Regions from separate parts of the Rossellomorea sp. ABR4_012 genome, predicted to be linked through region 2. Evidence: a T-box and tRNA genes for the amino acid it is inferred to sense, from the RefSeq annotation. Region 2 holds a T-box; the other holds one or more tRNA genes.

Region 1 (15,044 bases), on a different contig from region 2:
CGTGAGGACGCGCTTTTCAATTCCTTTCGAGATCAGCGGCGCAATTCTAGGAAGGATGTTCGGACCGATGGCTGTCGTCAGATAAGTTGCCTGTGTGATCTCCTCAATCACTTCATTTTCCTGATGAAGATTATTAAGGCCTGACACATTGGAGATCGTTTCACTTTCATGTTTTTCCGTTGCTAATTTAACCTGGTAGGTACCTTCCTCATTCAGTTTACCGATGATCCCTTCTGCGATATCGACAAAAGTGACATGATATCTGGATTTGGAGAACAAAGCCCCGATAAAACCTCTGCCAATATTTCCTGCACCAAAATGAACGGTTCGTTTCACAATCATCATTCCTTTATCAAATTATTTTGTAAGTAATCGAGAAAAAGTTTTTCAAGCTTTCGAGAAATCATGTTTTCATTCGCGGACGAGTAAATCATCATCGAACGCTGATCCTCAATGAGGCTCGTACTGATGATACTAAGGATTTCCTGCTCCCTTTTCCTTAAATGCTCTGGAGCGATCATTAAAAGGAGGTTTTTCATCTCTAGGTCTTTCCCATCCATTCCCTTGATGACGCACGGTTGATCTAAATGGGCCACCTGAAACAGGAGCTTCTTGACATACTTGTCACGGCAATGGAAGAGTGCCATACCGGTGTTCGGGATCCCTAGTCCCCCTTTTCTCTCCCTTTCAACGAGCTGATTCAGTACGGCTTCTGTGTTCGTCACCAGGCCATCCTGTTCAGCATGGGCTACCATCTCATGTAAGACAGCATAATGATTCTCAGCAGAGGATTTACGGTAGACACGGAAATGATCGAGGATGGACTCAATGCTCGAATAAACATCTTTTATCTCCTCCAGGACCCCTCTGATTTCTGTAGGGCGTTTGTGATCCTCTTCCCGTGACTCCGGTTTCATATATTTTTTTCTCGTGATTTTTTCGATGTTTTTCTGCAAATAATCCTGGATGAATCCGATGTCCTTTTCACTTAATAGCGGATTTACCAATAGGTAATCAACCTCGGTGAAAGGAAGCCTTACCGTTGACACCACGACGTCATAGTCATTGAGGTTCGCTGTCCGGAAATCGGCAATCGATAAGATATCAACAGAGTGAATCATCTTCAACTCTTTCTGAATACGACTTGCAAGCATCTTTGATGCACCGATTCCTGTCGGACACACCACGACGGCGTCGATTTTGACCTTTTCTTCATTCATCAGGAGTGCAGAGCCGAAATGAAGGACGATATACGCCACTTCGGCATCAGGGAAATGAATATCCGAAAATTCGTTCTCAAGGCTGTTTTTAACCGCCAAAAATAACACCGGATACTTTTCCTTGATTTCCTCCGTCAGCGGATTGAATAAATCCATTTGCTGTTTCAGCCGGAAGATTGATGGCCCCATATGGGCAAGCAGTCCCTGGAATAGAGAAAAGTCGTCAGTCAGATCCACATTCAGATTGGTCGATACATCCTTGACAACCTTCTTGATCAGATGACCGAGAAAAATACTGTCATAATAAGCGGCATCCGATTCTTGTACCTTGGAGCCTTTTAATATGAGCGTCAAAAAGTTGACATCAGAATCGGTGATCCGTATGGAAAGGACCTCCTTAAGCTCTGTAGCAATGTCCTTCATCATTTTATATTCACTGGAGTAATTGCTTTCCAATCGATTCATGTCCGTTATGACCCAGTTTTTCTGAGTCCTCTGGATGCTCAGGCTCACATGGATGACCAGGCCGATATAATCGTTGTCTACCAGGCTCAGCTGCTCTTTGGATAAGTGCCTGTCGACTGTCTGATAGACAGCCTTCAGATGATCCGGCTGGAAATAACCCAGAACCGGCTCAGTGATCGAATGTCCATTTTGCATTAAATACAGGCTTTCAATGATATCTTCATAAAAATAGACGAGGAAAAAGCTTGCGAGTGCATGGCGCTTACTTGATTCATCAGCAATCAGCTCCACGCCCACCCCTCTCTTCCTCGTGAGGGTGATGCTGAACTTACTCAGCCAGTCCGCCAGCTCGTCAAGATAGGCACTTAATGTGGTGACACTGATCCCGAGCTGATGAGCAAGCACTTGCTTTTTGAATGAAGGCCCTTCATGCAGCAGGATGATCAATAACTGCAGCTTTCGTTCTTCAGGTGTTTCGTCGGTTGGGCTCGCTTCTGCCAGCCCTTGGATCAGCTTGTATATATGTTCGTTCTTCCCATCGATGAACAGTCCATCGCTTCCTGTCCTCTTCAATTCCAGATGATATTGTTTCAAAATGGCTTCGATGGACTTCAGGTTCCGTTGTATCGTCCTGCCGCTGACATTCATGAAAGCAGAGAGAGAATGAACGGTATGCTTACCTGATGTTTTTACAATCAGTTCTATGATTGCTTTTTCCCTTGATGTAATGAACATGCTCTCCCTCCGTTTCTTTTAGTGCCAGTCGGCGTATTTCTTAAGTAAGTTTTCCAGTCGTGCATTTTCAAGGATGATCCCATCTAGTCATATTTCGTTTTATATTAATACAGCCAAAACGGAAAGGCAAAAGACACCTTTCCGGATTGGATATTAGTTGCTATTGATGATTTCCTTCAGTTCTTTAGCCGTTTTGGCCTGTACCATCTTGTCAACATTCTCCTGTTCGGAGCAGATGACTGCGATGCTTGACAGGATCTCAAGATGCGTGCCATCTTTACCGGCAATACCGAAGATTAGCTTTGCCTGTTCACCATTGAAGTCAACGCCGTTCGGCACTTGAACTACGGTGAACCCTGATTTGATGACCGCTTTCTTCGCGTCTTCCGTGCCATGGGGAATGGCAACGTTATTCCCCATATATGTGGTCGTGATTCCTTCACGCTCGATCATCGCCTCGACATAACTGTCTTTTACATAGCCCGCTTTGACAAGAGCTTCACCAGCGAAGCGTATCGCCTCTTCCTTCGTTGCAAACTCCTGGCCGATGAAGATGTTTTCTTCAAGTAACAGATCATCCTCTGCAGCTGCCTGCGGTTCAACATCGACTGCTTCTTTCTCTGCCGTTTCGACAAGCTCATCCTGACCTTCTGTGATGTCGTTTTGGAGACTTCCAATCAGCTTATCGTATTCAGGGCTTGAAAGAAAATTATCGACCGAGATGTGATACGCATTCGGCAGTTTGTTTTTCGCACGTGGAGTCAATTCTTCCTGCGTGATAACCACCTGTGCATCGGATGGCAGATTGCTGATGGCGGTGTTCGTTACCGCTATATTGAGTCCTGCTTCCTTCACTTTTTTGCGCAGTAAGGAAGCACCCATTGCACTGGATCCCATCCCAGCATCACATGCGAAGACGATTTTATCCACTATATCAGGCAGTGTCCCTTGATTCTGGTTCATTTGTCCGGCAACGGAACTCTTTTTGCCTTTCATTTCTTCCATTCTCTTAGTTGCTTCTTCAATGTCATCTTCTTGTTTCTTGCTGGATTTCAATACGATCGCAGAAACGATGAATGAAACAACAGCTGCGACGATGACAGCAGCAAAGTTGGCAACATACGCCATTCCTTCGGGCGGAGTGACGGCAGTGATCGCAAGGATACTACCAGGAGATGCCGGTGCAACCAGTCCCCCTCCCAACAATACTAGCGTGAAGACCCCGCTCATTCCACCGAGGATGACGGATAGGAATAACATCGGTTTCATCAGGACGTACGGGAAGTATATCTCATGAATCCCACCAAGGAAGTGAATGATCGCCGCACCCGGAGCGGATTGCTTTGCGGTCCCTTTGCCGAACAGCATGAACGCCAATAGGACACCGAGACCTGGTCCCGGATTCGCCTCCAATAAGAACAGCAGTGACTGACCTGTTTGTTGAACCTGTTCCAAACCGATCGGTGAAAGAACACCATGGTTGATGGCATTGTTCAGGAATAAGATTTTAGCAGGTTCAATCAATAGGCTTGTTAACGGCAGTAAACCTGCCCCTACAAGCCAGTCAACACCGGCAACAAGAAGATTTGTGAATCCATGAACGGCAGGACCGACACCAAGAAACGCAAGGATTGCCAGGATTCCTCCAAGAATACCCGCTGAGAAGTTATTGACGAGCATTTCAAAGCCAGCTCTGACCTTACCTTCGATCGCACTATCGAATTTTTTGATGACAAATGCTCCAAGCGGTCCCATTACCATAGCGCCAAGGAACATCGGTGTATCCGGTGCACCGACAATGACACCCATTGTGGCGATAGCACCCACGACACCTCCTCGCTGATCATGCACAAGCTTACCACCTGTGTATCCAATCAGGAGTGGCAGCAGATACGTCACCATCGGTCCGACTAATTTGGCAAGGCTTTCATTTGGGAAAAAACCAGTAGGTATAAATAATGCAGTAATCAATCCCCATGCAATGAAAGCACCGATATTCGGCAATACCATCGAGCTGAGGAAGTTACCGAATTTTTGTATTTTAACTTTTACAGTTGATTGAGCCATTTTCCTCTTCCTTTCTAATAAATCAAGTACTCATATATCAATCTTATGGTACAAAATGCTGAACAACAAGGAAGATGAAAGCTAACTTTGTCACACACCTGACGACAAACCTATTGTTTCTCCTCCGAACCTGTCTCATACTATGCTGTATTGTCACATCTTACAAAATCACGTTCATAAAATAAAACGCCCTATGAAAGCTCATAGGGCGTTAAAAATATTAGAGAATATCAGCTGATTAAAGCATGGGTAACTGAGTAAAAATAGAAAAAAGACTATCTGAACGATAGTCTTCCTAAATGACCCGTACGGGATTCGAACCCGTGTTACCGCCGTGAAAGGGCGGTGTCTTAACCGCTTGACCAACGGGCCTCAATGGCGGAGAAGGAGGGATTTGAACCCTCGCGCCAGTTGCCCGACCTACACCCTTAGCAGGGGCGCCTCTTCAGCCACTTGAGTACTTCTCCATATGGCTCCGCAGGCAAGATTCGAACTTGCGACCGATCGGTTAACAGCCGATAGCTCTACCACTGAGCTACTGCGGAATATTAAGATGGTGGGCCTAAGTGGACTCGAACCACCGACCTCACGCTTATCAGGCGTGCGCTCTAACCAGCTGAGCTATAGGCCCATGGAGCGGGTGATGGGAATCGAACCCACGACATCAGCTTGGAAGGCTGAGGTTTTACCATTAAACTACACCCGCAATAAATATGGGGCGACTGATGGGAATCGAACCCACGAATGCCGGAACCACAATCCGGTGCGTTAACCACTTCGCCACAATCGCCATAAAAGTATGATATAAATGAAAAATGGTGGCTCAGGACGGAATCGAACCGCCGACACATGGATTTTCAGTCCATTGCTCTACCAACTGAGCTACTGAGCCATCATATGTAAATTTCCTAAACATAGAGTGTGATAGTCCATCGTCCAGCTTTCAGAAAGACTATTCAAGATGCTGCTCAAGCTGTACGCTGATGCATAATCGATGAATCTTATTCACCGTGCTCTACCAACTGAGCTACTGAGCCACACTATGTAATTAGTGGCGGTCTGGACGGGACTCGAACCCGCGACCTCCTGCGTGACAGGCAGGCATTCTAACCAACTGAACTACCAGACCAAGAATTTTTGACGATAGTCAAAATATTCATCCATCGGTTACCGATTAGGATAAGTATTAGCTTGTCAAAAATGGTATTGCGGGGACAGGATTTGAACCTGCGACCTTCGGGTTATGAGCCCGACGAGCTACCGAACTGCTCCACCCCGCGACGATAATAAATGTTTAATCAATTTCTGATCTTACGGATGAATATCCGTTAGAACCACCCCGACTTCAGTGAGCTTATTCAAGATGCTGCTCAGTCGGTGCGCTGAAGTGCAAGCTCCGAAGATTATTCGGTCGTGCTCCACCCCGCGACGATAAAAATGAGAAAGGAAATATGGCGGAGGAAGAGGGATTCGAACCCCCGCGGGCTTTAACACCCCTGTCGGTTTTCAAGACCGATCCCTTCAGCCGGACTTGGGTATTCCTCCGTATTGAAAATGTAAATGGTGGACCTTGTAGGACTCGAACCTACGACCGGACGGTTATGAGCCGTCTGCTCTAACCAACTGAGCTAAAGGTCCGTATTGGTAGCGGCGGAGGGGATCGAACCCCCGACCTCACGGGTATGAACCGTACGCTCTAGCCAGCTGAGCTACACCGCCAAGAAACATTCTGTAATATAATGTTAAGTATTTTGCTTCAGTAGCAAAATGAAGGAAGATTATTTTACTTCGCTTACGCTGCGTAAAAGGAAAGATATTTTGCTGAGGCAAAAATCTTTGGTGGAGCCTAGCGGGATCGAACCGCTGACCTCCTGCGTGCAAAGCAGGCGCTCTCCCAGCTGAGCTAAGGCCCCATCTAAGGTGGTCGGGAAGACAGGATTCGAACCTGCGACCCCTTGGTCCCAAACCAAGTGCTCTACCAAGCTGAGCTACTTCCCGAAATAGATGGCGCGCCCGAGAGGAGTCGAACCCCTAACCTTTTGATCCGTAGTCAAACGCTCTATCCAATTGAGCTACGGGCGCATTATTTAATTAAGGATATTTGCTTTCGCAAATTCATGGAAAGATATTTTGCTAGTGCAAACTATTGAGAGTTATTTTGCTTTTGCAAAAAACTCTGGTGCCGAGGACCGGAATCGAACCGGTACGGTAGTCACCTACCGCAGGATTTTAAGTCCTGTGCGTCTGCCAGTTCCGCCACCCCGGCATAATCTTTGGAGCGGAAGACGGGATTCGAACCCGCGACCCCCACCTTGGCAAGGTGGTGTTCTACCACTGAACTACTTCCGCAAATATGGTGCGGGTGAAGGGACTTGAACCCCCACGCCTTGCGGCGCCAGATCCTAAGTCTGGTGCGTCTGCCAATTCCGCCACACCCGCATGTTAAAAGATATGATGTTTTGCCTGAGCAAAAATCAATGGTGAGCCATGAAGGACTCGAACCTTCGACCCTCTGATTAAAAGTCAGATGCTCTACCAACTGAGCTAATGGCTCATACAATAATGAGTAAAACCGAAGTGGTGCCGGCAAGAGGACTTGAACCCCCAACCTACTGATTACAAGTCAGTTGCTCTACCAGTTGAGCTACACCGGCATAATTATATTACAGGCTTGTCTGATAGACGAAGCATTAAATATATTGTAGAGATTAAGGACGCTTATTTTACTCCTCTTTGCATCGTAAAAAAGCATGGTGGAGGATGACGGGATCGAACCGCCGACCCTCTGCTTGTAAGGCAGATGCTCTCCCAGCTGAGCTAATCCTCCATATTATGCCTGGCGACGTCCTACTCTCACAGGGGGAGATCCCCCAACTACCATCGGCGCTGAAGAGCTTAACTTCCGTGTTCGGCATGGGAACGGGTGTGACCTCTTCGCCATAGTCACCAGACTGTTCATCCTTTTTTAAGGACAAGTATTATTATATCTTTTTCAGAGAAAATTTCAAGTGTTAATTTAAAATTTATTCTCTGAAAACTAGATAAAGGATTGATGTCAAGATTACCGGTATTGCCGTTTATGTTCATTAAAAAATGACTCTTTGTGGTTAAGTCCTCGATCGATTAGTATCAGTCAGCTCCACATGTCACCATGCTTCCACCTCTGACCTATCTACCTAGTCATCTTCTAGGGATCTTACTCACATAAAGTGATGGGAAATCTCATCTCGAGGGGGGCTTCATGCTTAGATGCTTTCAGCACTTATCCCTTCCGCACATAGCTACCCAGCGATGCCTTTGGCAAGACAACTGGTACACCAGCGGTGCGTCCATCCCGGTCCTCTCGTACTAAGGACAGCTCCTCTCAAATTTCCTGCGCCCACGACGGATAGGGACCGAACTGTCTCACGACGTTCTGAACCCAGCTCGCGTACCGCTTTAATGGGCGAACAGCCCAACCCTTGGGACCGACTACAGCCCCAGGATGCGATGAGCCGACATCGAGGTGCCAAACCTCCCCGTCGATGTGGACTCTTGGGGGAGATAAGCCTGTTATCCCCGGGGTAGCTTTTATCCGTTGAGCGATGGCCCTTCCATGCGGAACCACCGGATCACTAAGCCCGACTTTCGTCCCTGCTCGACTTGTAGGTCTCGCAGTCAAGCTCCCTTGTGCCTTTACACTCTGCGAATGATTTCCAACCATTCTGAGGGAACCTTTGGGCGCCTCCGTTACTCTTTAGGAGGCGACCGCCCCAGTCAAACTGCCCACCTGACACTGTCTCCCACCCCGATAAGGGGCGCGGGTTAGAATTTCAATACAGCCAGGGTAGTATCCCACCAACGCCTCCACCGAAGCTGGCGCTCCGGCTTCCAAGGCTCCTACCTATCCTGTACAAGCTGTACCAAAATTCAATATCAGGCTACAGTAAAGCTCCACGGGGTCTTTCCGTCCTGTCGCGGGTAACCTGCATCTTCACAGGTACTATAATTTCACCGAGTCTCTCGTTGAGACAGTGCCCAGATCGTTACGCCTTTCGTGCGGGTCGGAACTTACCCGACAAGGAATTTCGCTACCTTAGGACCGTTATAGTTACGGCCGCCGTTTACTGGGGCTTCGATTCGCACCTTCGCTTGCGCTAAGCACTCCTCTTAACCTTCCAGCACCGGGCAGGCGTCAGCCCCTATACTTCGCCTTACGGCTTCGCAGAGACCTGTGTTTTTGCTAAACAGTCGCCTGGGCCTATTCACTGCGGCTCTTCGAGGCTATGCACCTCAAAGAGCACCCCTTCTCCCGAAGTTACGGGGTCATTTTGCCGAGTTCCTTAACGAGAGTTCTCTCGCTCACCTTAGGATTCTCTCCTCGCCTACCTGTGTCGGTTTGCGGTACGGGCACCTTTTTCCTCGCTAGAGGCTTTTCTTGGCAGTGTGGAATCAGGAACTTCGCTACTATAATTCGCTCGCTATCACAGCTCAGCCTTCACGATGATGGGATTTGCCTCATCATCAGCCTAACTGCTTAGACGCACATATCCAGCAGTGCGCTTACCCTATCCTCCTGCGTCCCCCCATTGCTCAAACGGAAAAGAGGTGGTACAGGAATATCAACCTGTTGTCCATCGTCTACGCCTATCGGCCTCGACTTAGGTCCCGACTAACCCTGAGCGGACGAGCCTTCCTCAGGAAACCTTAGGCATTCGGTGGATGGGATTCTCACCCATCTTTCGCTACTCATACCGGCATTCTCACTTCTAAGCACTCCACCAGTCCTTACGGTCTGACTTCACTGTCCTTAGAACGCTCTCCTACCACTGACACCTAGAGGTGTCAATCCACAGCTTCGGTGATACGTTTAGCCCCGGTACATTTTCGGCGCAGAGTCACTCGACCAGTGAGCTATTACGCACTCTTTAAATGGTGGCTGCTTCTAAGCCAACATCCTGGTTGTCTAAGCAACTCCACATCCTTTTCCACTTAACGTATACTTTGGGACCTTAGCTGGTGGTCTGGGCTGTTTCCCTTTCGACTACGGATCTTATCACTCGCAGTCTGACTCCCATGGATAAGTCTTTGGCATTCGGAGTTTGTCTGAATTCGGTAACCCGATGAGGGCCCCTAGTCCAAACAGTGCTCTACCTCCAAGACTCTTACACATGAGGCTAGCCCTAAAGCTATTTCGGAGAGAACCAGCTATCTCCAAGTTCGATTGGAATTTCTCCGCTACCCACACCTCATCCCCGCACTTTTCAACGTGCGTGGGTTCGGACCTCCATCCAGTGTTACCTGGACTTCATCCTGGACATGGGTAGATCACCTGGTTTCGGGTCTACGACCACATACTCATTCGCCCTATTCAGACTCGCTTTCGCTGCGGCTCCGTCTCATCGACTTAACCTTGCATGGGATCGTAACTCGCCGGTTCATTCTACAAAAGGCACGCCATCACCCGTTAACGGGCTCTGACTACTTGTAGGCACACGGTTTCAGGTTCTCTTTCACTCCCCTTCCGGGGTGCTTTTCACCTTTCCCTCACGGTACTGGTTCACTATCGGTCACTAGGTAGTATTTAGCCTTGGGAGATGGTCCTCCCAGCTTCCGACGGGATTTCACGTGTCCCGCCGTACTCAGGATCCACTCAAGAGGGAACGAAGTTTCAACTACAGGGTTGTTACCTTCTTTGACGAGCCTTTCCAGACTTCTTCGTCTACTCCGTTCCTTTGTAACTCCGTATAGAGTGTCCTACAACCCCAAGAGGCAAGCCTCTTGGTTTGGGCTACATCCCGTTTCGCTCGCCGCTACTCAGGGAATCGCATTTGCTTTCTCTTCCTCCAGGTACTTAGATGTTTCAGTTCCCTGGGTCTGCCTTCCATACTCTATGTATTCAAGTAAGGATACTGTTCCATTACGAACAGTGGGTTCCCCCATTCGGAAATCTCCGGATCAAAGCTCACTTACAGCTCCCCGAAGCATATCGGTGTTAGTCCCGTCCTTCATCGGCTCCTAGTGCCAAGGCATCCACCGTGCGCCCTTCATAACTTAACCGAATTGGTTGTTACATAAGGTTTAAAACCTAAAATGGCGATACTCGGTAATTTCTTGACTATCAATAAATCTTTATCTAGTTTTCAAAGAACAAACTTAATGGTTGGTTCTTTTACTCCGCTTACGCTTCGTAAAAAACCTTGATGGTTGAACCATCAAAACTGAACAAAACTTCGACTGTCAAACGTTTCATAAAATATTCCTTAGAAAGGAGGTGATCCAGCCGCACCTTCCGATACGGCTACCTTGTTACGACTTCACCCCAATCATCTGTCCCACCTTAGGCGGCTGGCTCCAAAAGGTTACCTCACCGACTTCGGGTGTTACAAACTCTCGTGGTGTGACGGGCGGTGTGTACAAGGCCCGGGAACGTATTCACCGCGGCATGCTGATCCGCGATTACTAGCGATTCCAGCTTCATGCAGGCGAGTTGCAGCCTGCAATCCGAACTGAGAACGGTTTTATGGGATTGGCTAAACCTCGCGGTCTCGCTGCCCTTTGTACCGTCCATTGTAGCACGTGTGTAGCCCAGGTCATAAGGGGCATGATGATTTGACGTCATCCCCACCTTCCTCCGGTTTGTCACCGGCAGTCATCTTAGAGTGCCCAACTGAATGCTGGCAACTAAGATCAAGGGTTGCGCTCGTTGCGGGACTTAACCCAACATCTCACGACACGAGCTGACGACAACCATGCACCACCTGTCACTCTGTCCCCCGAAGGGGAAAGCCCTATCTCTAGGGTTGTCAGAGGATGTCAAGACCTGGTAAGGTTCTTCGCGTTGCTTCGAATTAAACCACATGCTCCACCGCTTGTGCGGGCCCCCGTCAATTCCTTTGAGTTTCAGTCTTGCGACCGTACTCCCCAGGCGGAGTGCTTAATGCGTTAGCTGCAGCACTAAAGGGCGGAAACCCTCTAACACTTAGCACTCATCGTTTACGGCGTGGACTACCAGGGTATCTAATCCTGTTTGCTCCCCACGCTTTCGCGCCTCAGTGTCAGTTACAGACCAGAAAGTCGCCTTCGCCACTGGTGTTCCTCCAAATATCTACGCATTTCACCGCTACACTTGGAATTCCACTTTCCTCTTCTGCACTCAAGTTCCCCAGTTTCCAATGACCCTCCACGGTTGAGCCGTGGGCTTTCACATCAGACTTAAGAAACCACCTGCGCGCGCTTTACGCCCAATAATTCCGGACAACGCTTGCCACCTACGTATTACCGCGGCTGCTGGCACGTAGTTAGCCGTGGCTTTCTGGTTAGGTACCGTCAAGGTGCCGCCCTATTCGAACGGCACTTGTTCTTCCCTAACAACAGAGTTTTACGATCCGAAAACCTTCTTCACTCACGCGGCGTTGCTCCGTCAGACTTTCGTCCATTGCGGAAGATTCCCTACTGCTGCCTCCCGTAGGAGTCTGGGCCGTGTCTCAGTCCCAGTGTGGCCGATCACCCTCTCAGGTCGGCTACGCATCGTCGCCTTGGTGAGCCGTTACCTCACCAACTAGCTAATGCGCCGCGGGTCCATCTGTAAGTGGTAGCTAAAAGCCACCTTTCAACAGTTCCTCATGCGAGGAACTGAGTTATCCGGTATTAGCCCCGGTTTCCCGGAGTTATCCCAGTCTTACAGGCAGGTTACCCACGTGTTACTCACCCGTCCGCCGCTGATCTCAGGGAGCAAGCTCCCTTTGATCCGCTCGACTTGCATGTATTAGGCACGCCGCCAGCGTTCGTCCTGAGCCAGGATCAAACTCTCCGATAAAAGTTTGAATAGCTCTTGTTTTGCAACGATTCTATCGTTGCGGTAAATCTAGAATTAACGTTGACGTATTGTCTTGTTTTGTTCAGTTTTCAAGGTTCAATTTGTTGATGCGCTCCGTTTGAAGCGACTTTATTAATATAACACGTTTCATCACTTCGCGTCAACAACTTTTTTAATTTCTTTTTTTGAAATGTTGTTTGCTGTATCAGCGACGTTTATTAATATATCACGCCCTTAATATTATTGCAATATATTTTTTACAAAAAATTTAAACCTTGTCCATTTTTTCTTGGTCTTACCTCAGGTTTTGTTTCATATAAATAGGAATAGACATTCCCTGAAAGGAGTTCAAGGATATGACGCTTATAGACGGAGCACAATACATCTCTTACTTTATGGCCATTTACCTATTCGCTTACTCGTATGTAACAGGACTGAAAATTAGTGAAAGCACGAAACCCGTCAGAGGCTTTACTTTTATTCTTTCGGTCGTTATGGCATTTGTCTTTTCAGGTTTTACATATACGTTCTCTTAATCAGTGCAATCATAATGAAAAGACGCAGTTCATCATTGAACTGCGTCTTTTTCGTGATCTCATTATAATGTAAACAATAAACCCTCTTCGTCATGTTCCTCTCCGCCGATTGAGATCTTTTGTTCTTTGATGATTTTAGGTTCGAATGAATAGTAAAAGTACTTGGAGGGATTCTTTTTCAACACCCAAACGAGCATGTTGGCGTGTCCCTGTGACTTTAATGTGGTCATCGCAAACTTAAATAGGTCGCTTCCTATTCCGTTCCTCTGATATTCTTTCAACAAGTATATGGCATACAATTCACCTTCAAATTGCTTTTCACGCTCAGTACCTACAGAAACAAAACCGGCAATATCCCCATTGTCCAGTTCGCACACATAAGTTTGATGAGTGCCTGTTAGAATACCTTCCCATCTCTCTTTCCTATCTTCCACTTTTAATGAATCTAGATACTCATCAGAAACGATATTCTTATAAGTCGTTTTCCAGCTTTTGATGTGGACATTTGCAATTCCTGCGGCGTCAGTTCCCATTGCTTTTCTAATAAGGTAATTCTTCATTCTTTTTCACCTCATTCACATGTCGAACCATTTTCTTCAGCTTTCTTTCTTCCATTAGGAAGAGGGTTACACCCAGAATAATGATCATACCGCCAATGACTTGGGTAAGAAGTATTTTTTCCGCTAACAGCCAATAGGCTAGTAAAGAGGCCCCGATTGGCTCGAACAGAATCGCCATTGAAATGGTAGAGGTGCTTAACCACTTTAATGACCAGTTAAATAATGAATGACCAAGAAGGGTCGGTACGATTGCCAGCAGCAGAAAGTAAATCCAGTCTTCTTTAGGATAAGGTCCTAGACTTTCACCCCGGAGGAGTGCATAGAATAAAAGTACAACCGCGCTGATTGCATAGACCAAATACGTATAGGTGATCAATGACAGCCGTTTACGGATGGTTTGCCCAAATAAGAGATAGCCGGTCACTAATGAGCAGGCAAGCAAAGCTAAAATATCTCCCCATAGCGCCTCTCCACTGACCCTGAAATCACCCCAGCTTATGATGAAGCTGCCCGCCACTGCTAAGATAGCGGATATGACTGCTTTCCCAGTGAGCTTTTCCTGAAAGAATAGATACGCTCCAATAAAGGCAAACAACGGCTGGAGTGTGACAAGTACCGTCGAACTGGCTACAGAAGTGTAGTTTAGTGATTCGAACCAAAGGATGAAGTGGAAAGCAAGAAAGATGCCGGCTATGATTGAAAACGCCCAGTCTCTCCTAGTAATAACTTTAAGCTCCTTCACATACTTTAAGAAAAATACAGGGGACATTAAAAGCACTGTGAAAAAGAGTCTGTAAAACGCTAGAATACCGGCCGGAGCACTTGATACTTTCACCAAAATGGCTGAGGTGGAAACAGAGATCACTCCGACAGCAAGAAGCAGATAAGGATTTACTTTGGTTTCGGACACGGAAACACCCCCATGTTTTTCTGAATGATGTAATGCTTCTTCTTAAAAAGTTTAATTGTTTTCATTTTAATAAATAGAGAGAAAGAATACTATATCCATTTATCAATTTTCACAATCGTTATTAGAGATATGGAGGGGGTAAGATGGACTTCATAGACACAGCACTTTACATGAAACTTGGAATATCTGCGGTTCTTGGATTGGTCATCGGTTTGGAAAGAGAACTGAAGCGGAAGCCAGTGGGCCTTAAAACATCACTGGTCATATGTATTGTAAGCTGCCTGTTGACCGTTGTTTCAATTGAATCAGCCTATATATCCGAAGGATCTGAGAAAGTGAACATTACAATGGATCCACTGCGGTTGGCAGCTCAAATTGTGTCAGGCATCGGTTTCCTGGGGGCAGGTGTTATCTTAAGACGGGGGAATGACAGCATTTCGGGGTTAACAACAGCCGCAATGATCTGGGGAGCTGCCGGAATCGGTATTGCCGTCGGTGCAGGCTTTTATTTAGAAGCGACCGCAGGTGTCATCCTTCTTATCGTTTCTGTTGAGGTAGTTCCAACGATCATTACCTTCATCGGTCCAAAACGACTGCGTGAAAAGGAATTATCACTGCGGGCGACCATCAAAGAGAAGCATGAAATCAAGTCGATCATCGAGCGGATCAAAGAAGAAGACATCGCGATTGAAAACATCCATATCAAGGATTTAAAGAACAATATGCATCTTCTGGAATTGAAGATCATCGTTG
Region 2 (15,044 bases):
CGTCCTCAAGTCATGCATAGAAAGATCCCACGAAAGGAATTGGCGAAAAGGGTGATCCTGATTACAATGGGCGCCATCATTATGGGGGTGGGGCTTGAAATATTTCTTGTCCCCAACAATGTAATAGACGGAGGTATAGTAGGTATTTCGATCATTCTCTCCCATTTAACAGGCCTTAAACTCGGACTATATATATTTATTTTAAACATTCCATTCTTTTTCATAGGTTATAAGCAGATAGGAAAGACGTTTGCATTTTCCACTCTGTACGGTATCATCATCCTCTCGGTTACTACCATCTTTCTACATCCGGTCCCTGCTTTTACTCAAGATATTCTGCTCGCATCCTTATTTGGGGGAATCGTTCTTGGGATAGGGGTCGGGATGGTCATTCGCTACGGGGGATCACTTGACGGTACAGAAATACTCGCCATTCTTTCAAGTAAAAAACTCCCTTTTTCTGTCGGGGAAATCATCATGATTGTAAACCTGTTCATATTATCAAGCGCCGGTTTTGTATTTAGCTGGGATCGAGCCATGTACTCATTGCTTGCTTATTATGTTGCCTTCAAAATGATCGATATTACAATCAAGGGTCTGGATGAATCTAAATCTGTCTGGATCATCAGCGATAATTACGAAAAGATCGGTGATGCCCTCTTGCATCGATTAGGCAGGGGAGTTACATATCTTAAGGGAGAAGGAGCTTTTTCAGGAGATGATAAAAAAGTCATCTTTTGTGTGATCACCAGACTGGAAGAAGCGAAGCTGAAAGATATTGTAGCTGAACACGATCCATCTGCCTTCCTGGCGATAGCGGATATAGCCGAAGTTAGAGGGGGCAGGTTTAAGAAAGTTGATATTCACTAAACCTTAGCAGATTTTTCTTAAAAGTATAATTGCTCCAAGGTTTCCCCGATTTTAAAAAAGGATAAAAACGCAAAGACTGCAGTCGCTGGCGTTTTTATCTTTTTTTAATATTGTTATAGAATCATTTCTTCACCAGGCGGGACGATATGACCTAATTGACCATAATGAATAATTCTCCTATATTCTCCCCAGACTCTTTTTCTCCCGATTTCTGTGTTTAACCAATTTTCACGGGTGATTTCTTCATTCCGGTAAGTCGCATTGAAAGTAAATGGAATATAGTCTAAACCAGAAGGGAAATGTTTCATTAGAGTCCTGATCTGGCGGCCTGCTGCATGGCTCTTACAGATGACCAGCATTGAATTTAACCTGGTAAAATCAATGATTTCCTTTGCATATAGTACATTTTCAAGAGAATTAGTCGAGTGCTCTTCATAGATGATTTTGTCTTCTGGTATACCTGCTTGAAGGAGATTGGAAATTATCACGGATGCTTCTGTGATAGATCGGAACCCCTTTCCTTCCCATTCTGGATGGGATATGCCAGTCAAACTTCTTCCTCCTGTCACTATGATTTCAGGAGCAAGGTTCAGTTTATAAGCCTCGATTGCTTTTTCCCAATGACCTGGATGGGTGCCGCTAAAGACAAAAATTGCATCACACTTTTTACGCTTAATGCTCTGGAAAAAGGTAAGCTCAGTAACTTGTTCCAATTGTATTTTACTCAACGGGGGCATTTCAGTTTCTTTAGGTATAATCGGTTTCATTTTAATCCTCCTATATATTTGTAATCACCGGTCATCGTCCAGAATTCTTGGTTCGTCGAAAGAAAAAGATTCCCCAGCTCACCTTTACGGGTTTGTGCGCGTTTATGCAGTGCTGTTAATTTGATGTTTTCCTCAATATTCTTGTATTGCTCATGATCTTGATATTCCCAAATGGCCATGATCGAGGTTTTATCAGAATTTACCCACCTCCCCACCAACTTGGAACCAAATTCAAGCTGGTTAGGCAGTAAGTAGTGATGAAAAAACTCTGTGAAAAGTTCAAATTTGCCTGGGTCAATAAGATATGTTCTTATTCTGTATACCATGATATTCCTCCTTTTTAATAATGTTACATGTTTATTCTGTTTTGTTCAATATTTATTATTAAATACTTCTGTTTTGTTAGTGTTTATTAGTTTTAGGGAGTGAAAATTTATTCCGATGTCATATTGACAATTAGAAAATACTGCCATATAATCTTTTTAACCATTTGAAAGAGTTTGGAATATACTATTTATAAGCAATGATGGGGACATGAATCATTTTTGATTTTCTTTTCAGAGAACAGGGTCACTGGCTGAGAGCCCTGAAGAATAGAGAATGATTTACCACCTCGGAGCAATTATGGGGAAAGTACAGTAACCATAATCGGGTAAGACCGTTATCTTTTTTGAGCGAAGCGAGACCGCTTCGGAATTAGGGTGGAACCACGACCGCACGCGTCACTTGTACAGGGATGAGTGTGGTCTTTTTTTATAGATCGTTTTCGTAAGCTGAGATCAGACAATTGAGAGGAGTGGTTGATTTCACAACAGACTATATAAAACACAAACCATTATAAAAAGAATAAAAAGCAATGAAGAGGACATGAATGGTTCTCAATTTCTTTCCAGAGAACAGGGTCACCGGCTGAGAGCCCTGAAGAATAGAGAATGATTTACCGCCTTTGAGCAATTATGGTGAAAGTACAGTAACCATAATCGGGTAAGACCGTTATCTTTTTTGAGCGAAGCGATACCGCTTCGGAATTAGGGTGGAACCACGACCGCACACGTCCCTTGCATGGGGATGAGTGTGGTTATTTTTATTTAATTAATTATTGGGAGGAATGATCATGTCAGTTCAATTTGAAGCAGAAAAAAGGAATCATCGTAAGCTTGGTGCACAACTTGAATTATTTATGGCGATGGAAGAAGCACCGGGAATGCCCTTCTTCCTGCCGAAGGGTATGACTATCAGAAATGAACTTGAGAAGTTTTGGAAGGAAGAGCATCGAAAAGCAGGTTATGAGGAAATAAAGACTCCTGTCATGATGAAACAGGAGTTGTGGGAACAGTCTGGCCACTGGCAGCATTATCATGAAAATATGTATTTCTCGAATGTTGATGACCAATCGTATGCGATCAAGCCGATGAATTGTCCGGGTGCGGTATTGATTTATAAAAGCAAGAGAAGGAGCTACCGTGAGCTGCCAATTCGGTATGGAGAGTTAGGGTTAGTTCATCGTCACGAGCTTTCTGGTTCATTAAGCGGGTTGCTCAGGGTCAGGTCTTTCACACAAGATGACGCACATTTATTCGTTCTTGAGGATCAGGTCCAGTCGGAGCTGAATAACGTTCTCGATTTGATAGATCTTTTTTATTCCAAGTTTGGTTTTCAATATAAGATTGAGCTTTCCACTCGCCCTGAGGAGTACATGGGGTCGATCGAGATGTGGAATAAAGCGGAAGATGATTTGGAAAGAGTTTTGCTGGAGAGGAATGCAGATTATCAAATCAATGAAGGAGACGGCTCATTTTACGGACCGAAGATCGATTTTCATCTTGTGGACTCCATCGGACGAAGCTGGCAGTGCGGTACTGTGCAACTCGATTTCCAGATGCCCGAAAAATTCAATTGCGAATATATAGGGGAAGATAATAAAGTACACAGGCCAATCCTGATTCACCGAGCCATTTATGGATCAATCGAGCGCTTTATGGCCATACTCATAGAACATTATGAAGGGAATTTCCCGATGTGGCTTGCTCCGGTGCAGGTAAAAGTGCTGCCGATATCTCAGGAACAATTCGAATACGCTCTCAAGTTGAAACGGCACCTCGAGGATGAAGGAATCAGAGTGGAAATAGATGATCGAAGTGAGAAAATCGGTTATAAAATCAGGGAGGCTCAAATGGCCAAAGTCCCTCATGTAATGGTGGTCGGAAACAAAGAAATTGAAGATGGGAATGTGTCGTTGAGGAATCGTGAAGGTAAATCCGAGGTTGTAAATCTGGAAAAAGCGATTCAATTTGTGATGAATGAATTGGAAAAGTAGAAAATTGAATAGATAAATGAAAACCCGCCTATATAGGCGGGTTTTCATTAAAATACATTGCTGTTCTTTTTCGGCTCATCAAGTGTCATTTGCTCAAGTTCAAGTTTCATTTTTTCTGTTTCAATGACAAAGTTTTCATGTTTTAATTGTTCAAGCTTGAGTTGATCTTCAAGCATTTTTTGCTTGATCTTTGACTGCTTTTGCATATGATCTGTGAAAATAGCAATGATAGGAATGGAAAAAATCATGATAACTGCAATGGTCCCAGTCATTTTTTACCTCCTTGTCTCATTGAAAACCCTTCATTTTTCATACTTGATAGTAAAATTATAACAAATATAGAAGGGCTCGTATATAAGATCCTTTACTTAATCTTTGGAACAATTAAAACCCGCTGGTAATTACAATGTTAAGTTTTCATAAAGCTAGCTTTTTAAAAGAGTGGGCACGAAACAGATGAATATTGAAGCTATAACGGACCTGCAATACATTTTACATATACCTTGTGGAAATAGGGGAAAAGGAAGAAATTTGGACTAATACCTTTATGTTCTATGAAAAAATGGTATTCTATAAGTATGATTAGATTTAGACTGGAGATTACATATGCGATTCACAAAGAAAATACCTAATACGCTGACATTGGGCAATTTATATTGCGGTTTTTTATCGATTGGGTTTGCAGCTAATGGTCAGTTCAAGAATGCTGCTATATTGATTATTATTGGAATGATGCTTGACAGTATGGATGGTCGGTTAGCGAGGATGCTTGATGCTGACAGTACCCTCGGGAAAGAGCTCGACTCGCTGGCAGATATCGTTACATTCGGGGTAGCCCCATCGTTCCTGGTTTACTATACTTCCTTTTATCAATTTGGATTACTTGGTTTTTTTGTTGCAGGACTGCTGCCATTGTTCGGCGCATACCGCCTGGCACGCTTCAATACGAGTCCGCCTAAAACCTCACTTCAGTATTTTATAGGTGTCCCGATCACAGCAGCAGGAGGAATACTGGCCATTTTGACTTTATTCGGAGACCGTATCCCGAATATCGTGACATCTGTCATTTTTACCGCCATGTGTTTTTTAATGGTAAGCAGGATCCGTATTCCAAGTTTCAAGGAAATACCGCTCCCAAAGTATGGAACGATTGTGACCATATTTATCGGTGCACTATTATACGTCATTTATAAAGGAACGTATGAGCAGTTCCCTTATTTGATTTATATTGCTGCCCCGTTATACTTCGCGTATGTTACCTATCGTTTTATTAAAAGAGGAAAACATGAATAACATACAAAAAAGCATTGGAGACTCCAATGCTTTTTTTAATTCACAGAAGGTACGAACACTTTTTCCTGCCACTTATGATAGAAATAAATGATAATTGAGATACTGACAATCACCAGCAGATACTGCCATGGTGTGATATTTTTGTAATTTGCAATTCCCAGTGTATCTAATAAAGGCAGAGCTGCATAGCACATAAAAACATCCATGATGATATTGATAAGCAAATAAAGACCGAATCGATGATGAGTGAAACGGAATATCCAAAACGTGCCTACGGCAAATAACCCATATGCAAAGCTCACATCAATCATATATCCCCAAGGCACAATATATTCATGTATCTCCCACCAGTCATACGTATATGCGATTTGAAAGACAATGGTCATCAATAAACAAGTAAAGATTGTGACCGGAATGAACCTTCTGATAGTATCAGGTTTGGCAAAGAAGAGGGAGAACCAGGGGAGAAGAAATCCTATAAAGAGTAGAATTTTTGCTGTCATATAAAAACTCCCATTTACGTAGTTACTATCTATTCTTACGTTAAAGGAGAAGGATATACATATAAATTGATGTGGCTTTATGTTTGATAAACGAAATCCAGCAACAATCTCTCCCTTCGATATCCATTACACCATTTAGTTCTTTTTAATCAAATAAAGTATATCGCGTAATAACATTGGCTATTTATTGATATACTTTATAGGTTTTACTTTGATTGATAAGGAGCGATGCTATGTTAAAGAAAGTTTGGCTGCTGGCTGCTGCGTTTTTTTTGATGTTTCCATCCTGGAGTATGGCCGGGGATTTCGGAAAAGACGATCCTTCTGGGGTACCGGGACAATGGTATGTTGGTACGACTCCATCATATGTGGCACCTTCTAAACACCCGGTTTTATTTGTACATGGTTTGAATTCGTCTTCCAATACATGGTGGAACGAAAATAACATGTATGATACAGCTTATCAAAATGGCTATGAGACAGCATTTATCGATCTCTACCCGACGAAAACAATGTGGGATAATGGTGCTCTATTAGCAGGTAGAATCCGTGATATATATAATTATTTCGGAGAAAAAGTGGTCATTGTAGCTCATAGTAAAGGCGGCATAGATGCACAATCTGCACTTGTTCATTATGGGGCTTATCCTTATGTAGCACGGGTGATTACACTTTCTTCACCTCACAAGGGGTCAGAGCTTGCCGACCTTGCATATAGCAGCTGGGCTGGCTGGCTTGCAGGGATACTTGGAAGTAAAAGTGACGCAACTTACTCTCTTCAGACAGGTTATATGAATTATTTTCGTGACCAAACGGATACACACAGTAACGTAGGAAGAGTCCCTTTCTATACTTTTGCCGGGACGAAGTGGGGGAGCTTTGGTAGTTCACTTTATTGGGGCGGTTTATATCTTAGCACATATGGCAGTAATGATGGTGCGGTTACAGTGAACAGTTCTCGCCTGCCCTATGCAGCACATCTTGGCACAAGTACCTGGAATCACTCAACGATCAAAGAAGGGTCTTCCACATTCAATCAGTTTAAAAACTATTTGAACGAAAGCTCTCCATCGAGTTCTGGTTCTGGTGTTCAAAGTATTGATTCTTTAGTTGAATCTGCTTCGTCTTATATCCGGGGAGGGGTGTATAAAGGAAATAGACATGAAAAAATTCTTGTTGAGGAGGGAACTGAAGAAATTACGATTGACTGGATCAGCAACCGTAAAGATACGTCGTTGACCCTTGAAGATTCTGTTGGAAAGAATACGAATATAGTTAATACAACCGCAGATGAAAGTGGATTATTCGAAGGTGCATATCACCACAGTGTGACCATTCCTGATCCAAAAGCAGGGGAATGGATTTTACATGCAAACACCCCCGAAGAAGAACACTATTTGATGAATGTCACATACGCCAGTGAATTGAACGACTCAGTGAATATGCACATCAGCTCAGACACTATAAAAGTGAAGGAGAAAAGCAGCGAGGTTAAATTGAAAACGGAAATAACCAACGACTATTACAAAAACGGGAAACTTAAAACAGGAAAGATAATAATGAAAGATACCGCATTTAAACTGCCTAAACTTGGTGAAGGGGTCTACAGTATAACCCTGGATGTGGCGGGGAAGAAGGGTAACGATACGTTTAAGAGGACGATGATAAAGTCCATTTATGTGAATGATGAAGGGAAAATGCATTACCAGTAAATCGTAAACTTCAAAATCAGTTGGAAGCTCATGTAATGGGGCTTCCTTTTTTTGTGAGACAAGAGAATATCTCATATGAAAAGGGAGTTGTTTTCTTTGACAATCATTGGACACCTTTTTTATCTATTGCTAACCAACCGTATATTTAGTCCTTGGCACAAGGAATCATTTTACTTGACTTTTCGACATCAATAATAGTCATTTTTCACCATCCGCCCTTCCGTAACTTGGTCCTTTCGTTTCGTTTTTTCGAATAGAAAAGGGTTTATTGTCGAACGAATCAAATAAGTTTAGTGTACTGAAACAAAAAGGAGGAATACATATGAAGAACAAATGGATTAAAGGCACAGTATCCGGGGTATTGATGGCATCAGGAATCGCAATGACTGTTCCAACCTCACCTGTCTCAGCTGACGGACCAGAGTATAATGGTAATGAAACGATTAAGAATGAACGTTTACACAGTTACGAAGAAATGGTTAAACTGCTAGAACGACTTGATGCTAAGTCAGAAGCACTTTCACTTGAAGTATATGGGCAATCCGTAAAAGAACGCGATTTATATCTCGCAAAATTTGGAACAGACGAAAACAATCCTACGATTTTATATTTAACTCAGCAGCATGGGAACGAGGCACTTACGACTGAAGGAGCATTAAAATTCATTCAACATCTTACTTCTAATTCAAAAGAAGTAAAAGAAATGCTGGACAAGGTGAATATTTTAGTGGCACCACGCTTAAATGTTGATGGAGCGGAAGGAGACGTGAACTTTTCTTTGGAAGATTATGTGTCAGGCACGCATACCCGCTACAATGCAAATGAAGTGGACCTAAACCGCGATCATATTGACCGTGAGCAGCCAGAGACTCAGGCACTCCATGAAAATGTCCTGCAGAAGTATTCTCCTGATTACATGATCGACCTTCACCACCAGGGAGCGGAGACAACCCTTGGGGATACAGATGAGCTAGTATCGGGTTCGATTTTATATCCAACTAACGAAGAAGTAGATCCTCAAGTCGTAGAAAAGTCCAAGCAGCTTGGGGCAGTCCTATACAATACTGTAGAAAGCAGAGGTTTCGGGACACTGTCGAAATATATCGGGGGTTCTGCTCAAACCATTTCCCGTAACGGCTTGGCTGCGGAATATGGAATCGCTACACTGCTTTTTGAAATGAGAGGTATGGCGGATCACTACCGTGAAGACTATATTCTTGGTCAAAAGAGCAACGGATATTTGATCAAGCAAGCCGTTATCGGAATGGAAGCGACTGCGAAAGCCATTGCAGATGGCTCGATCAATGAAGCAGATACTTCTTTCTGGGATACTTTACCTGAGAGTTCCTATAATCACAGTGAGCATGAATAACTTGTAAAATGAAAGTGCGATCCCTTGAGGGGATCGCACTTTTTTAAGAAGAGTATTGATCAATGAATTTAGCATATTCATCCGCGGCAATTAGTGCACCCTTACTATTCAAATGGACACCATCGAGCGTATATCTCAATCCCCTTTTGGCAGAGAGTTGATCAATTTTATAGGGGTTTTTATAGAAAAGGGCGTCTTTCATGATACTGAATACATTGGTATTGATAAAGTCACTGCTTGAACCGTCAGAAAGATGTTCTTTAAATACTTCATACATATTGAGTAATTCAACGGTATTATGTTTGCTTGTAATAAATTGAATGACAATGGACAGCTCATGTAATTCCCTGTTGGGTTCACTATCGGTTTGTTCACCGATCAATGCCGGGGTTACAACAATCACGTGTTTGGAGTGGAGGGATAAACAGACAAATGTTTTTCAAACAATTCCCTGAATTCCTCGTGATCACTGACAGGAGGCTGGGCTTGAACTTTCATTAGTTTGGAGTAAACGTCATTAACACCTATCCATAAAAAAGACAGGTCATAGCTTGTGGTAATTGGATCTTTCGCCAATCTTTCATACAAACTTTTGATCGTTTCACCAGGTTTACCCTGATTATCAAAATCATGATGGGGAAATCTTTCTTTCAATAACTTAACAAATGACACACCCGGTATTCCTTCAGTCAAGCTATCTCCAAACAGACCTATTTTCATAAAAATGCCCCCTTTTATTGCAGTATACAATATTTACCTAATGGTAGGTTGTTAATGTTGACATCTGTTGAAAAACTGACATATGTCGGACAATCACTTTAACACTTTAAATAAATGCGGGACGGGCCTTTGAGAGGTTGTATTTATATGAGATATGGGTTAACAAACCATGGTAAACTATTAGTATATGTGGAAGGGGAGGTCTAAGGATGTACGAGAATTTTGAAGTGAACATTACACCTTTTAATAGGAAGAGACAGGTTCGTGTCTACCTACCTAATACATATTATGGAAATGGGGCGGAACACTACCCTGTCTTATATATGCATGACGGACAGAACCTTTATAGGGATGAAGATGCAGGGTACGGAATGGCTTGGAGAATCGGGGATTATCTTGATAAAAGTGATCTGGATCTGATTGTAGTGGGGATTGACTGTAATGAGGGTTCAAAAAGATTGGATGAGTACGGGCCGTGGCCAAGTAATGAAATGACCGATGTATTTTCTTCTGATTGCCAGTCAATCGGAGGGGAAGGAAAGGAGTATATCGATTATATTGTTCATGAATTAAAGCCGATGATCGATGAGAAATATAGGACACTGACAGATGAAACAAGCATGGCTGGCAGTTCAATGGGTGGACTTATTTCAACTTATGCAGCATGTGTCTATCCTCATATTTTTAAAAAGATAGCTTCTCTTTCATCAGCTTATTGGTTCAATCAGAAGGAGATCGAGGACCTGATAAAAGAAAGTGACTTATCAAATATCAAACGGTTCTATTTGGATATAGGAACGAAAGAAAATTCAGAAAGCATTGACGATCTTACATACATAAACTCAAGCAGGGACATATATCATTTGCTTCGGGAAAAGGTTCAGGATTGCCGATTTGAAGTTGTGGAAGGTGCTGTGCATAATGAGTTGGCATGGAGAGAGCGCGTGCCACTGATATTCAGTTATTTATATAAATGAATTCACAATTTTACTTAAGAAAAAAAGGATGAAAAGAGCTTGAGGGATAATCCTCAAGCTCTTTCTATTTCACGATCATGACAGGGCATTTCGCCCGTTTTGCAACTTTATGGCTAACGCTTCCGAGCACCATTTCCTGAAACGTATTGAGGCCGCGGCTTCCGATCACTAGCGCATCATATGTATACTTGTTTGCGAATTCAACTATCGTGGGTCCGGGTTCTCCGTGCAAAATGATTGTTTGGTATTTCACTTCAGCATGTTTCGCTTTTTGTTCAATCAATTGAAGTTTATATCTTCTTTTATCTGAGGTATCGGTGCCCCAATGCTGAAGCACATCATCTTTAGATTGTTTGGCGTCAATCACATAAACAATGTTAATTTCCGCTCCGGTCTGTAAGGAAGCAAGTGCAATTGCTTTATCAGCAGCTCTGATTGAATGCTCAGATCCGTCAGTGGCAAGCAATATTTTTTTAAACATAGAAATCCCCCTCAATGATTGAACTTTCTAAATATATTCTATTTTACACCTTTTTTCACATAATAAAATGCATCTTTTTTTACATTTATTCAATTTAGCAGAAAACATAAGGAAAACGGAATAAACAAGTGATAATCATAGGTGACGACGCTTTCATAAGAGGTTCACAAAAAGATATATCCATTATATAATGTGCCTTGTGTAAAACGGCCCCGACTTTCATGAGAGTTGAAAGTCAAGACAAAAAATTAAAAGAGGTGCATTATGAATTTATCTTCAAAAATTAAATATGAATGGTTTGGAAATATCCGCGGGGACATCCTTGCAGGGATGGTCGTAGCGATGGCATTGATTCCTGAAGCGATTGCATTTTCGATTATTGCCGGTGTCGATCCAATGGTCGGTTTGTATGCTTCATTCTGTATTGCAGTTGTCATTGCGTTTGTCGGTGGACGACCAGGAATGATTTCTGCAGCTACGGGTGCAACAGCTTTATTGATGACAACATTGGTGGCTGAACACGGACTAAAATATTTACTTGCTGCTACTATCCTGACAGGTGTGATTCAAATTCTCATGGGTGTCCTTAAATTAGGCCGCTTAATGAAATTTGTTCCACGTTCTGTCATGATTGGATTCGTTAACGCATTGGCAATCTTGATTTTTGCAGCCCAATTGCCGCATTTTGTTGGAGAAGAATGGATCATGTATGTGATGGTGGCTGCGGCTTTGGCCATTATCTATATTCTCCCGCGTTTTACGAAGGCAGTTCCTTCACCGCTTGTGGCAATCATTGCTGTATCGATTTTTTCTGTTATGGCAGGTACAGGGGTAAGGACAGTAGGAGATATGGGTCAGCTAACCCAAACACTGCCTGTTTTCTTGATTCCGGACATTCCATTTACCTTCGAGACGCTTCAAATCATCTTCCCTTATTCATTATCGATTGCCATTGTCGGCTTGGTTGAATCATTGCTGACTGCTTCTATTGTGGATGATATGACGGATACGACAAGTGATAAGAATAAAGAAGCAAAAGGACAGGGTATGGCCAACATCGTATCAGGATTTTTCGGAGGTATGGCAGGATGTGCAATGATCGGACAATCTGTCATCAATGTTAAATCCGGCGGCCGAGGAAGACTATCTGCTTTTGTAGCAGGAACATTCTTAATGATCCTGATTCTGCTCTTAAATGATTTCTTAGTTCAAATACCAATGGCAGCTCTCGTAGGAGTCATGATCATGGTATCGATTGGAACATTTGATTGGGGATCCGTAATGAACCTCCACAAAACGCCAATCACGGATACAATTGTCATGCTGGCTACAGTAATTACAGTGTTATTCACGCATGACTTATCAAAAGGAGTCCTGGTAGGAATCATTTTAAGTGCAGTTTTCTTTGCTTCCAAGATTTCAAAAGTGAAGATTACGACAATGGCATCGGAACAAACTCATAAGAAAGTATACCGGGTGTCAGGACAACTATTCTTTGCTTCCGTTACAGATTTCGTTGAAAGCTTTGATTTCACTGAAGATGTGAAGGAAGTTACATTGGACCTGACGAATGCTCATTTATGGGATGATTCAGCCGTTGGAGCGATTGATAAAATCGTGTTGAAATACCACCAGAACGGGGTTAAGGTCAACTTGGCAGGCCTTAATGCCGAAAGTAATAATTTAATGGATAAACTGGCTGTTCATAATAAGCCTGGTGGTCTTGATAAGGTTGTAAACCATTAGTGGTTAGACCGCATAGAAAAAACCAGCAGAGGTAATCTGCTGGTTTTTTTATTCTTCTTTCTATAGATTAATAGATTCCAACTGCATCAAATGAAAGGTTTACCGCATTGACTTCTGCTGAACCGCTGCCATATAGGTCCGTTGCCGCCTGTACTGCTGCCGCTCTTGCCTGACTGAATGTAGAGGATGAAGTGAGGTATACAGTATTCATGCGATAATAGATGTCACCAAGCTTCTCACGTCCGATGCCCGGTACGGTTACACCGTAGAACGTACCGCCTTCGCTTAATAGATAAGCTTGCTTGTTGATGATTCCAGAGTTGATGTGAACGCCGCCGTTATCCTGAGTTCCAGTGTAACGGACGGAGTAATGGTCAGGGTCACCGTATTTGCTCGGGTCGCTCATGGATCTGAGGGCATCCCCGCTTGTACCAGGAGTGTAAATGTCTTCACCGATTTCAAAATCAGGATTTGAACCTTTTTCAAATTCTACAAGTGTTCCAAATATATCGGAAATCGCTTCGTTCAATGCACCAGATTCGTTCTGATAAACGAGGTCGGAGGTGAAGTTAGTAACGGCATGTGTGAGCTCATGCGCGACAACATCGATTCCGCCGGAAAGCGGTGCGAATGTGGTTCCGTCCCCATCACCATAAACCATCTGTGAACCGTTCCAGAATGCATTGTTATAACCGCTGCTGTAATGGACAGAAGAAACAAGTTCCGCTCCATTGTTGTCATAGGAATTCCGATTATAGTTTTCTTTGTAGAAATCATATGTTTGTCCCGCGAAGTAGTGAGCATCAACCGCAGCTGCATCATAAGAGTCGTTGAACACATTATCACTATCTGCCCACAGCGATCCCGGCAGGAAGAACTGAGGGAAGAAGGTCATGTTATCCATGTCGTATGTATAAACTCCTCCTCCACGGGTATTGTCCTGCAGATAATAAGTGCTTCCGGAAAGTGTAGTATTCAGCTGTTTCGTTCCGCCAAGTACACCTGTGCCTGTACCGACTTGATTCGTCCCGCTGACTTCGTGCATATCATTGTATTTGTTGAGGATTTCCCCGGTTTTTGTATCGATGAAATAGTTCCAGTTCCCCGGCTCGGGGTATAGGAAATTCAAGTTGATGAAGTATGCGTATCTGGGAGAATCACCATCTGTATAAATAACAAGCTCTGGATTTGCTTTCTTTTCGAGCTTTGGATCGATTCCTAAATCTTTTTTGGCGATTTTTAGTGCTTTATTCGCATTCACCTTTTTACTTGCCTTCAAGCTTTTCTTATTCAGATCGGCAGCCACTGCGCCTGAGAAGGCTTTGATGATACCATCTTCATTCACAACAGCTGATTGAGTGGAGCCCCAGACCGGGACACCTTTGAACATTTGCTGAAAGCGGACGACGGTGTAGCCGAGCTCATCTTTTTCCACAGATAAAACCTTGAACTGTTCTTTTGCACCTTTATCCGTTAACTTGAATGTTTGTTTGTTCTTTTCTAAATAAGAAAGAACGATGGATTCTGCATTTGCATTTGAAGGGGCGGACAGGACTCCTGAAACAAATTCAGGCGTACCAGCTTTTTCATTCCATTGAACATTTGCTTGGGACTGTGCACCGGCACTTCCTGTTGCAAGCATTCCCGTTATCAAACCTACCGACAAACCAACACCTGCTAACTTTCTCTTTTTCACATAATCTCCTCCTGTTTTTCATTTCTAAAAATTCTGTCAATAAAAGGTTAACATTCTATCATATCTTTTGGTATTGAGAAAAACAGGGACTATTTTAGTAGAAAAAATAGAGTGTTTTTCTGATGATTCAGGAAAATTTTCATGTAATTGACGGTTAAATGGATGAAGAATTGTTTATATGTCAAAATTGGATAATTATGTTATTGTGATATAAGAACAATACCAATAAAAAGAGGTGTTTGAATTGACGGATGATTTTTATTGTGAAGAGGTTTTGAGTGGAAAGACTGTTGTGAAAAAAGTGTATGAAACGGAAAACACACTGGCATATTATCATACTAAGCCTTATTACAAGCTGCATATTGTAGCAATCCCTAAGAAACACATTCCTTCCTTAACTGAGATAAAGGAAGAAGATCATCATTTATTCTTGGAATTAATGGATACTGTCAGAATGGTGGCAGATGATGTAGAAAAGGAATATGAGGCATGCAGAGTGATAACAAACCTGGGAAAATATCAGGATTCCAAACACCTTCATTTTCATATTGTTTCGGGAGAAGTCATTAACTAAAAAAACCCTCTGTTCC

Evidence for each region. A T-box is a leader RNA that pairs with one kind of tRNA and senses whether it is charged. The one in region 2 lies ahead of thrS (threonine--tRNA ligase), so its partner is inferred to be a tRNA-Thr.
Region 1: it encodes a tRNA-Thr, which carries the amino acid that the T-box ahead of thrS (threonine--tRNA ligase) is inferred to sense. The anticodon was not compared.

Annotation. Positions count from the first base shown of each region.
Region 1 is NZ_JBSWVK010000001.1:1,262,542-1,277,585, reverse strand. Features, by position in the region: gene ACXAFV_RS06285 (mannitol-1-phosphate 5-dehydrogenase) at 1-336, opposite strand, end outside; gene ACXAFV_RS06280 (BglG family transcription antiterminator) at 342-2,420, opposite strand; gene ACXAFV_RS06275 (PTS mannitol transporter subunit IICBA) at 2,574-4,487, opposite strand; tRNA gene ACXAFV_RS06270 (tRNA-Glu) at 4,788-4,859, opposite strand; tRNA gene ACXAFV_RS06265 (tRNA-Ser) at 4,864-4,954, opposite strand; tRNA gene ACXAFV_RS06260 (tRNA-Asn) at 4,958-5,032, opposite strand; tRNA gene ACXAFV_RS06255 (tRNA-Ile) at 5,042-5,118, opposite strand; tRNA gene ACXAFV_RS06250 (tRNA-Gly) at 5,120-5,193, opposite strand; tRNA gene ACXAFV_RS06245 (tRNA-His) at 5,202-5,277, opposite strand; tRNA gene ACXAFV_RS06240 (tRNA-Phe) at 5,304-5,379, opposite strand; tRNA gene ACXAFV_RS06235 (tRNA-Asp) at 5,540-5,616, opposite strand; tRNA gene ACXAFV_RS06230 (tRNA-Met) at 5,694-5,767, opposite strand; tRNA gene ACXAFV_RS06225 (tRNA-Ser) at 5,940-6,032, opposite strand; tRNA gene ACXAFV_RS06220 (tRNA-Ile) at 6,049-6,125, opposite strand; tRNA gene ACXAFV_RS06215 (tRNA-Met) at 6,130-6,206, opposite strand; tRNA gene ACXAFV_RS06210 (tRNA-Ala) at 6,325-6,400, opposite strand; tRNA gene ACXAFV_RS06205 (tRNA-Pro) at 6,409-6,485, opposite strand; tRNA gene ACXAFV_RS06200 (tRNA-Arg) at 6,493-6,569, opposite strand; tRNA gene ACXAFV_RS06195 (tRNA-Leu) at 6,665-6,753, opposite strand; tRNA gene ACXAFV_RS06190 (tRNA-Gly) at 6,762-6,836, opposite strand; tRNA gene ACXAFV_RS06185 (tRNA-Leu) at 6,842-6,926, opposite strand; tRNA gene ACXAFV_RS06180 (tRNA-Lys) at 6,966-7,041, opposite strand; tRNA gene ACXAFV_RS06175 (tRNA-Thr) at 7,066-7,141, opposite strand; tRNA gene ACXAFV_RS06170 (tRNA-Val) at 7,239-7,314, opposite strand; rRNA gene rrf (5S ribosomal RNA) at 7,322-7,438, opposite strand; rRNA gene ACXAFV_RS06160 (23S ribosomal RNA) at 7,591-10,526, opposite strand; rRNA gene ACXAFV_RS06155 (16S ribosomal RNA) at 10,734-12,285, opposite strand; gene ACXAFV_RS06150 (hypothetical protein) at 12,642-12,821, shown strand; gene ACXAFV_RS06145 (N-acetyltransferase family protein) at 12,884-13,381, opposite strand; gene ACXAFV_RS06140 (DMT family transporter) at 13,362-14,291, opposite strand; gene ACXAFV_RS06135 (MgtC/SapB family protein) at 14,435-15,044, shown strand, end outside.
Region 2 is NZ_JBSWVK010000004.1:170,078-185,121, reverse strand. Features, by position in the region: gene ACXAFV_RS17020 (YitT family protein) at 13-870, shown strand; gene ACXAFV_RS17015 (YdcF family protein) at 984-1,637, opposite strand; gene ACXAFV_RS17010 (NIPSNAP family protein) at 1,634-1,963, opposite strand; T-box leader at 2,485-2,699, shown strand; gene thrS (threonine--tRNA ligase) at 2,752-3,954, shown strand; gene ACXAFV_RS17000 (hypothetical protein) at 4,002-4,226, opposite strand; gene pssA (CDP-diacylglycerol--serine O-phosphatidyltransferase) at 4,561-5,247, shown strand; gene ACXAFV_RS16990 (hypothetical protein) at 5,283-5,750, opposite strand; gene ACXAFV_RS16985 (esterase/lipase family protein) at 5,984-7,462, shown strand; gene ACXAFV_RS16980 (M14 family metallopeptidase) at 7,785-8,834, shown strand; gene ACXAFV_RS16975 (hypothetical protein) at 8,878-9,237, opposite strand; gene ACXAFV_RS16970 (SGNH/GDSL hydrolase family protein) at 9,234-9,554, opposite strand; gene ACXAFV_RS16965 (alpha/beta hydrolase) at 9,764-10,531, shown strand; gene ACXAFV_RS16960 (universal stress protein) at 10,596-11,012, opposite strand; gene ACXAFV_RS16955 (SulP family inorganic anion transporter) at 11,277-12,758, shown strand; gene ACXAFV_RS16950 (M4 family metallopeptidase) at 12,826-14,454, opposite strand; gene ACXAFV_RS16945 (HIT domain-containing protein) at 14,699-15,028, shown strand.